Minwuia thermotolerans: one gene and its partner. The main gene of each other region encodes a partner of the protein of the gene in region 2 in a complex. Links are inferred from orthologs where the notes say so. Each region holds a gene or a part of one and is shown on either strand. Other genes may lie near its edges.

Region 1 (4,338 bases), on a different replicon or contig from region 2:
GCGGAAGGCGGAAGCGCGTTCCAGCGCCCAGAGGTCGCCGACCTGTTCGACGACGCAGATGATCGCCGGGTCGCGCCGCGGGTCGGCGCAGATCTCGCAGGGGTTCACGGTGTCGACATTGCCGCAGGTCGCGCAGACGCCGACCGATTCGGCGGTCTGGGCCAGCGCCTCGGCCAACGGCAGCATCACCGTTTCCTTGCGCTGGATCATATGGAGCGCCGCGCGCCGCGCCGAACGCGGACCGAGTCCGGGCAGCTTGGCCAGCAGCCTGATCAGGCGTTCGACATCGGCGGCGGCCATGGTTCAGTGACGCTCCAGATCCGGCGTCTTCAGAACGGCAGCTTCATGCCGGGCGGCAGGTCCAGCCCGCCGGTGACTTCGCTCATCTTCTCCTTGGCCGCCCCGTCGGCGCGGCGCTTGGCGTCGTTCAGCGCCGCCACGACCAGATCCTCGACCATCTCGGGGTCTTCGGGGTCGAGCAGGGAGGGATCGATCTTCACCTTCTGCACCGCGCCCTTGGCGGTCATGGTGACCTTGACCATGCCGGCTCCGGCCTCCCCGGTGACCTCCAGTGTCTCCAGTTCGGCCTGCAGGGATTCCATCTTCTCCTGCATGGCCTTGGCCTGTTTCATCAGGTTGCCGAGATTCTTCATCCGTCTTCGTTCTCCTCGTCATCCGGAGCGGGGGGGACCGGCTCGGCGTCAAGCTCCGCCCGGCCGATCACGAACGCCTTCGGAAAATACTTCTTCACCTCGCGGACCAGCGGATCGTCCTCGTCGGAAGCCTGGCGCTGCGCCGCCGCGTCCCGGCGCTGCTCGGCAACGGTCGGCTCGCCCCCGGCATTGGAAATGATAACACCCCAGCGCGCCCCGGTCCGCTGATTCAGCCAGTTGACCAGCCGCTGGCTGAAATCAGCCGGCGCACCGTCGGTCAGCGCGATTTCCAGACGGCCGGGCTGATAGCTCACCAGCCGGACATGGTTCTCCAGATGGCCCAGCAGGCCGATCTCCTTGGCGTCGTCGACGAACTGCAGCAACGCCTGGAAGTCCTGCGGCAGCGGCGGCCCGTCCGGTTCCGGCGCCGCCTGCGGAGAGGGGCGGGAGACCGCCTGCGCCTGCGGCCTGGACCCGCCGCCGCTATTGCCGCTGCGGGGCGGCTGCGGCTGCGGGGGCTGACCCTGTGCCGGGGCGCCGTCGCCCTGCTGCAGACGGCGCATCAGGTCCGCCGGATCGGGCAGGTCGGACGCGTAGGCCAGGCGGATCACCGACATCTCGGCTGCGGCGATCGGCGATGGCGCGTTGCGCGCTTCGGCCAGGGCCTTCAGCAGCATCGACCATGCGCGGGACAGCACCGGCATCGACAGCGCCGCCGCCATGGCCTGACCCTTCTCCCGCTCCTCGGCGGCGCGCGCCTCGGGCGGTTCGTGGCCCGGCGCCAGCTTCTCCGCCGACAGCCAGTGGGTCACTTCCAGCAGATCCTGCAGGATCATCTGCGGGTCCGCGCCGGCGTCGTAGAGTTCCCGCAGCAGGGTCAGCGCTTCGGCGCCCTCCCCCTTCATCGCCGCCTCGTAGAGCTCCAGCACGCGGCGGCGGTCGGCGAGTCCCAGCATGTCGCGGACCAGCGCCTCGCCGGCCTGCCCGCCGCCATGGGCGATGGCCTGATCCAGCAGGGAAAGCGCGTCGCGGACCGACCCTTCGGCGGCGCGCGCCAGTAATTGCAGCGCGCCTTCGTCAACGGCCGCGCCCTCGCTGTCGGCGATCGATTTCAGGTGCCGGATCAGGCCGTCCGCCGGCACCCGTTTCAGATCGAAGCGCTGGCAGCGCGACAGCACCGTCACCGGCACCTTGCGGATCTCGGTGGTGGCGAAGATGAAGACGACGTGCGCCGGCGGCTCCTCCAGCGTCTTCAGCAGCGCATTGAAGGAGTTGTTCGACAGCATGTGGACCTCGTCCACGATGTAGACCTTGAAGCGGCCCTGGACGGGCAGATAGGGCACGCCGTCGAGCAGTTCCCGCATCTGTTCGACCTTGGTGCGGGAGGCGGCATCCAGTTCCTGGACGTCGATGTGCCGCCCTTCGGCGATATCGCGGCAGTCCTTGCAGGTCCCGCAGGGCGTCATGGTCGGGCCGTCGGCCGAGCCGCAGTTGAGCGCCTTGGCAATGATCCGCGCGGTCGTCGTCTTGCCCACGCCGCGCACGCCGGTGAGCATGTAGCCGTGGTGCAGACGCTTGTGCTCGATGGCATTCGAGAGGGTGCGGACCAGCGCGTCCTGGCCGATCAGTTCGTCGAAGCTCTGGGGGCGGTACTTGCGTGCGAGAACCTGATAGGGCGCTGGACCGGCCTCTGTCATCGTCCCTGCACGGCTCCATGGAGTGATCGGGCGGGAGATTGCCCGGCGACCCGGACCGGATTCGTTACGGCTGCTTCCTTCCGGATCTGACCGGGTTGGCGAGCGGTCCGTCCGCAGGCAACCTCCCGGGCCGTATATCGCAAGGAAGTCCCCCCCATTTCAAGGGGAGTCAGCCGCCCAGTTCGCGTCCCCTGTCGCGGGCGGCCAGAACCGCCTTTTCCATCAACGGCTTCAGGCCGCCTTCGGCCATCAGCACCTTCAGCGCCGCCTCGGTCGTGCCGCCGGGGCTGGTGACATTGACGCGAAGCTGCGCCGGGCCCTCGTCCGCATCCCGCGCCAGGCAACCGGCGCCGTAGACCGTCTGCAGCGCCAGCTTTGCCGACAGCGCCGCCGGCAGGCCCGCCGCCTCGCCCGCCGCGGCCAGACATTCGATCATGTGGAAGACATAGGCCGGACCGGAACCGGAAACCGCCGTCACCGCGTCCATCTGGCTCTCGTCCTCGACCCATGCGACTTCGCCCACCGCCGCCAGCAGTTCGCCGGCGCGGACCTTCATCGCCTTGGTGACGTTCGGATTCGGGCAGGCGACCATCATCCCCTTGCCCACCGCCGCCGGCGTGTTGGGCATGGTGCGCACGATCGCCGCGTCGCCGCCCAGTGCGCCTTCGAAGAAGCCGATGGTGGTGCCCGCGGCGATGGAGAGGAACTGCGTCTCCGGCGACCTGAAACGGGCATAGGCCGGCGCGACGTCGGCCATCATCTGCGGCTTCACCGCCAGGATCACGCAGTCGGGGGCGAATCCGTCCGGGACGTCGTCCGCGGCGGACACGACGGTGACACCCTTCGCCTTCAACGCCGTCTGCGCGGCCTCGGCCGGCTCCACGATCACCACCGTCCGCGGATCGGTACCGCGCGCCAGCCAGCCGTCCAGCATGGCGCCGCCCATCTTGCCGCAACCGACGAGAAGCAGTCCGTTGGCCATCATCGTCTCCCCGAAATCCCCGCAGAATCATTCGGCGTCCTCGGGCCTGACCCGAGGACCCATGTATCCATCAACGCAGGACTGGGCCCTCGGATCAAGTCCGAGGGCGCCGTCGATGCAAAGGCCGGTGTTCCCGTCTCAGACCTGCACGAAGTCGGCGCAATAGGGGTTCGTCATGCGCTCGTTGCCGAAGGTCGACGTGTCGCCATGACCGGGCACGAAGGTGACATCGTCGCCCAGCGGCCATAGCTTCTCCCGGATCGAGGTGATGAGCTGCTGATGGTTGCCGCGCGGGAAATCTGTGCGCCCGACCGAGCCGCGGAACAGCACGTCGCCGACGATGGCGATCTTCGAGGGCTCGTGGAAGAAGATCACGTGGCCCGGCGTGTGGCCCGGGCAATGGCGGACCTGCAGCGTCATGGTGCCGACGGTGACCTCGTCGCCGTCTTCCAGCCAGCGGTCCGGCGTGAAGGAGCGGGCATGGCCGAAGCCGAAACGCTGCGCCTTCTCGTCGAGACGGTCGATCCAGAAGGTCTCCTCCTTCTGCGGCCCCTCGATCGGCAGCTCCAGCTTCTCGGCCAGTTCCGCCACCGCACCGGCATGGTCGAGATGTCCGTGGGTGACCAGGATCTTCTCCAGCCTGACGCCGTTCTCCTTCGCCACCTCCAGCAGGCGCTCGGCGTCGCCGCCGGGGTCCGTCAGGGCGCCCGCCATGGTCTCCGGATCCCAGATGACGCAGGCGTTCTGGCGGAAGGGCGTGACGGGCACGATGGCGACTTTCATGGACTTCTCCCCTTGGCTGTCATGCAGATGTAGCGGCCCCCGCCGCGCGCGTGAAGAGGCGGCGATTGACGCCCGCCATGCCCTGGGGCATCTGACGCCGGTTCCAGGGGAGGGAGCGCATGATTCGCAACGAGATCAGGGCCACGCCGATCTTCTCCGACCACATGCCGATCCGTGTGGTGGAGAAGGCGAACGGCCGCTACGTGCTGGAGACGGAGTTCAG
Region 2 (3,699 bases):
TCCGGAAGAACCCCGACGAGCCGATCCCGACCGCCTCGATGAGCAAGATCATGACCGTCTACATGCTGCTGGAGCAGCTCAAGGCGGGCACGCTCACCGAGGACGACACGTTCGTGGTCTCCGAGAAGGCCTGGAAGAAGGGCGGCTCCAAGATGTTCGTCGAGGTCGGCAAGCAGGTCCGGGTGGGCGACCTGCTGCGCGGCATCATCGTCCAGTCCGGCAACGATGCGAGCATCGTCGTCGCCGAAGGCCTGGCCGGCAGCGAGGAGGCCTTCGCCGAGCGCATGAACGAGAAGGCCCAGGAACTGGGCCTGGACAACACGACCCTGCGCAACGCCACGGGCTGGCCGGACCCCGAACACCGCATGAGCGTGCGCGACCTGGCGCGTCTGGCCAGCCTGACGATCAGCAACTTCCCGGATTACTATGGCCTCTACGCCGAGAAGAAATTCACCTACCACGACATTGAACAGAGCAACCGCAATCCGGTGCTCTACAGCTTCGATGGCGCCGACGGCCTGAAGACCGGCCATACGGAGGAGGCCGGCTATGGCCTGGTGGCCGCGGCCGAGCGCGACGGCCAGCGCCTGATCTTCGTTCTCGCCGGCATGGAGAGCGCCCGGGAGCGGGCCACCGAGTCGGTCCGCTTCATGCAGTGGGCCTTCCGCACGTTCCGTAATTTCAAGCTGTTCGCCGATGGGGAGGAAGTCGAGACGGCCGAGGTCTGGCTGGGCGAGAAGGTGCGCGTGCCGCTGGTCACGGCCGAACCCCTGGCGCTGACGCTCTCGCCGGACATGCGCGAACAGATGCGGGTCGAAGTCGTCTATGACGGTCCCATCCCGGCACCGGTCAAGGCCGGGGAGCCACTGGCCGAGCTGGTAGTGACAATCCCCGGCGTCGAGACCGTCCGCCAGCCTCTGCTGGCCGGATCGGACGTTGCCCGGCTCGGCCCCATGGGCCGCATCGCCGCCGCGGTCGGCCACATGATCTGGAGCGCCGAGTGATCCGGAAACCGGCGGGCCGGGGACTCTTCATCACCTTCGAAGGCGGCGAGGGCGCCGGCAAATCCACCCAGGCCGCACGTTGCGCCGGCTATCTGGCCGAACGCGGCCATGAGGTGGTGGCCACGCGCGAACCCGGCGGCACGCCGACCGCGGAACGGCTGCGGGAGATCCTTCTGGATGGGGCGGTCGCCCTTGACCCGCTCGAGCAGGTCCTGGTGCTGTACGCCGCACGCCACAACCATGTCACCGGCGTCATCCGGCCAGCCATCGAACGCGGCGCCATCGTGGTCTGCGACCGCTTCTCGGATTCCACCCGCGCCTATCAGGGCGCCGCCGGCGGCGTCGATGCTGCCGCCATCGACGCTGTGGAGAGGCTGGCGCTCGGGGGCTTCGGCCCCGATCTCACCCTCGTCCTCGATGCGCCGGTCGAAACCGGCTTCGCCCGGGTGCGCGACCGCGGCGGCGCCGCCGACCGTTTCGAGGGTCAGGAGAATGCCTTCCACCGCCGGCTGCGTCAGGGATTTCTCGACATTGCCGCCGCCGATCCGGAACGCTGCCGCGTGATCGACGCGACCGGCGGCCCGGATGCGGTCTGGCAGTCGGTGCGCGCGGCACTCGACGCGGTGCTGGAGGCATGAGCGACGAACTCGAACGCCCGGCGCCCGACGAGGTCGACGCCGACCTTCATCCGGCGCTGACACCCTTCCTGATGGGGCACCAGTCGGCCGAGCGCGCCATGGCCGCTGCCATGGCCGGCGGCGGGCAACTCCACCACGCCTGGCTGCTGGCCGGGCCGGCGGGCATCGGCAAGGCGACCCTTGCCTATCGTTTCGCGCGCCGGCTGCTTGCCGGGAACGGGGACGGGGGCCTGTTCGGCGATGACGACAGGGGCCTGTACACGGATCCGGAAGATCCGGTCTTCTCCGCCGTCGCCTCGGGCGGCCACCCCAATCTCGTGCGCCTGCGCCGAACCTGGGATTTCGAGAAGAAGCGATGGTTCACCGGCATCCGCATCGACGAGGTGCGTCAGCTCACGCGTTTCCTGGCTCAGAGCGCCGCACGCGCCGGCCGGCGGGTGGTGATCATCGACGCCGCCGACGACATGACCCGCAGCGCCGAGAACGCCTTGCTGAAGCCGCTGGAAGAGCCGCCGGCCAACACCGTGTTCCTGCTGGTGGCGCACCGGCCCGGCGCGCTGCTGCCGACCATCCGTTCCCGCTGCCGCCGTCTCGACCTGCGCGCACCCGATAGCCGGGAAGCGCTGGAAGTCCTGCGCCGCCTGCGCCCGGACATCGACGAATCCGAGCGTGAAATGCTGTTGGCGCTGGCCGACCGGTCTCCCGGCCGGGCGCTGCGCCTCGCGGAAGCGGGCGGTGCGGAGATCTACCGCCAGCTCCTCGAGGTGCTGGCCGGTGCACCGGCGATCGAGAAGGGCGCGGCGCTGCGCCTCGCGGCGCTGACCGACAAGGGCGCAGAGGCGGAGCGGCGCTTCGCCATTCTGGGCGATCTGATGGACGGTGTGCTGCGGCGCATCGTACTTGCCGGCGGCGGCGCGGCGGAGATCGCCCACCCATCGGAACAGGAGGCGGAGCTGGCCCGCCGCGCAAGGGGCGGCAGTCTTGAACATTGGTTCGAGTTGTGTGAAAACCTGCGCCACCTTCGGGAGCGCACGGAAGCGGTCAACCTGAACCGCAAGACGGTGACCCTGACCCTGTTTTCCGCGTTCGAGGACGCCGCACGACGCGCCGGTCTCTGAGACCGGCGCAGACCCAGGACCGCCATGCAGGATGCTGCCGCCGTGAAGCCGAGCTACTACATCACGACGCCGATCTACTACGTCAACGACCGGCCGCATATCGGACACGCCTACACGACGCTGGCCTGCGATGTGATCGCGCGCTTCAAGCGCCTGGACGGCCATGAGGTCCATTTCCTGACCGGCACCGACGAGCACGGACAGAAGGTCGAGAAATCGGCTCAGGCCGCCGGCCTCGATCCGCAGGCCTTCTGCGACCGCGTCTCGCAGAACTTCCGCGACATGATGGGCGCGCTCGACATCACCAATGACGACTTCATCCGCACCACCGAGGAGCGGCACGTCACGAGCGTGCAGGATCTGTGGCGCAAGCTGCAGGAGGCCGGGGACATCTATCTGGGTTCCTATGCCGGCTGGTACGCGGTGCGCGACGAAGCCTTCTATGGCGAGGACGAACTGACGAAGACGCCGGACGGCCGGATGATCGCGCCCTCGGGCGCCGAGGTGGAATGGGTCGAGGAGCCGAGCTACTTCTTCCGGCTTTCGGCCTGGGCGGACCGCCTGCTCGCGTTCTACGAGGCCAACCCCGACTTCATCCTGCCGGCGCAGCGCCGCAACGAGGTCGTCAGCTTCGTCCGCTCCGGGCTGCGGGATCTTTCGATCTCGCGCACCACGTTCGACTGGGGTGTGCCGGTGCCCGGCGATCCGGAGCACGTCATGTATGTCTGGCTGGACGCGCTGACCAACTACATGACCGCCGTCGGCTACCCGGAGACGGATTCCGGGCTCTATCCGCGCTTCTGGCCGGCCGACCTGCACATGGTGGGCAAGGACATCCTGCGCTTTCACGCGGTCTACTGGCCGGCGTTCCTGATGTCGGCGGGCCTGAAGCCGCCGAAACGGGTCTTCGCCCACGGCTGGTGGACCATCGAGGGCCAG

The links.
Region 1: the proteins of CWC60_RS02275 (region 2) and CWC60_RS16015 are in contact, whole or in part, in a cryo-EM structure (PDB 8GIZ), measured with the Escherichia coli proteins. The link is inferred for Minwuia thermotolerans from one-to-one orthologs.

Annotation. Positions count from the first base shown.
Region 1 is NZ_PIGG01000051.1:19,750-24,087, forward strand. The notes cover bases 1-2,884. They hold CWC60_RS16015 (DNA polymerase III subunit gamma/tau), read right to left. Parts: upstream 2,351-2,884; coding sequence 650-2,350; downstream 1-649. Other genes in these bases: recR (recombination mediator RecR), read right to left, coding at 1-300; CWC60_RS16010 (YbaB/EbfC family nucleoid-associated protein), read right to left, coding at 330-653; proC (pyrroline-5-carboxylate reductase), read right to left, coding at 2,520-2,884. Also shown: more of proC, read right to left, coding at 2,885-3,332; CWC60_RS16030 (MBL fold metallo-hydrolase), read right to left, coding at 3,471-4,115; CWC60_RS16035 (PaaI family thioesterase), read left to right, coding at 4,235-4,338. UniProt on the Escherichia coli protein: Part of the beta sliding clamp loading complex, which hydrolyzes ATP to load the beta clamp onto primed DNA to form the DNA replication pre-initiation complex.
Region 2 is NZ_PIGG01000012.1:3,273-6,971, forward strand. The notes cover bases 700-3,699. They hold CWC60_RS02275 (DNA polymerase III subunit delta'), read left to right. Parts: upstream 700-1,638; coding sequence 1,639-2,760; downstream 2,761-3,699. Other genes in these bases: CWC60_RS02265 (D-alanyl-D-alanine carboxypeptidase family protein), read left to right, coding at 700-1,004; tmk (dTMP kinase), read left to right, coding at 1,004-1,642; metG (methionine--tRNA ligase), read left to right, coding at 2,785-3,699. Also shown: more of CWC60_RS02265, read left to right, coding at 1-699. UniProt on the Escherichia coli protein: Part of the beta sliding clamp loading complex, which hydrolyzes ATP to load the beta clamp onto primed DNA to form the DNA replication pre-initiation complex.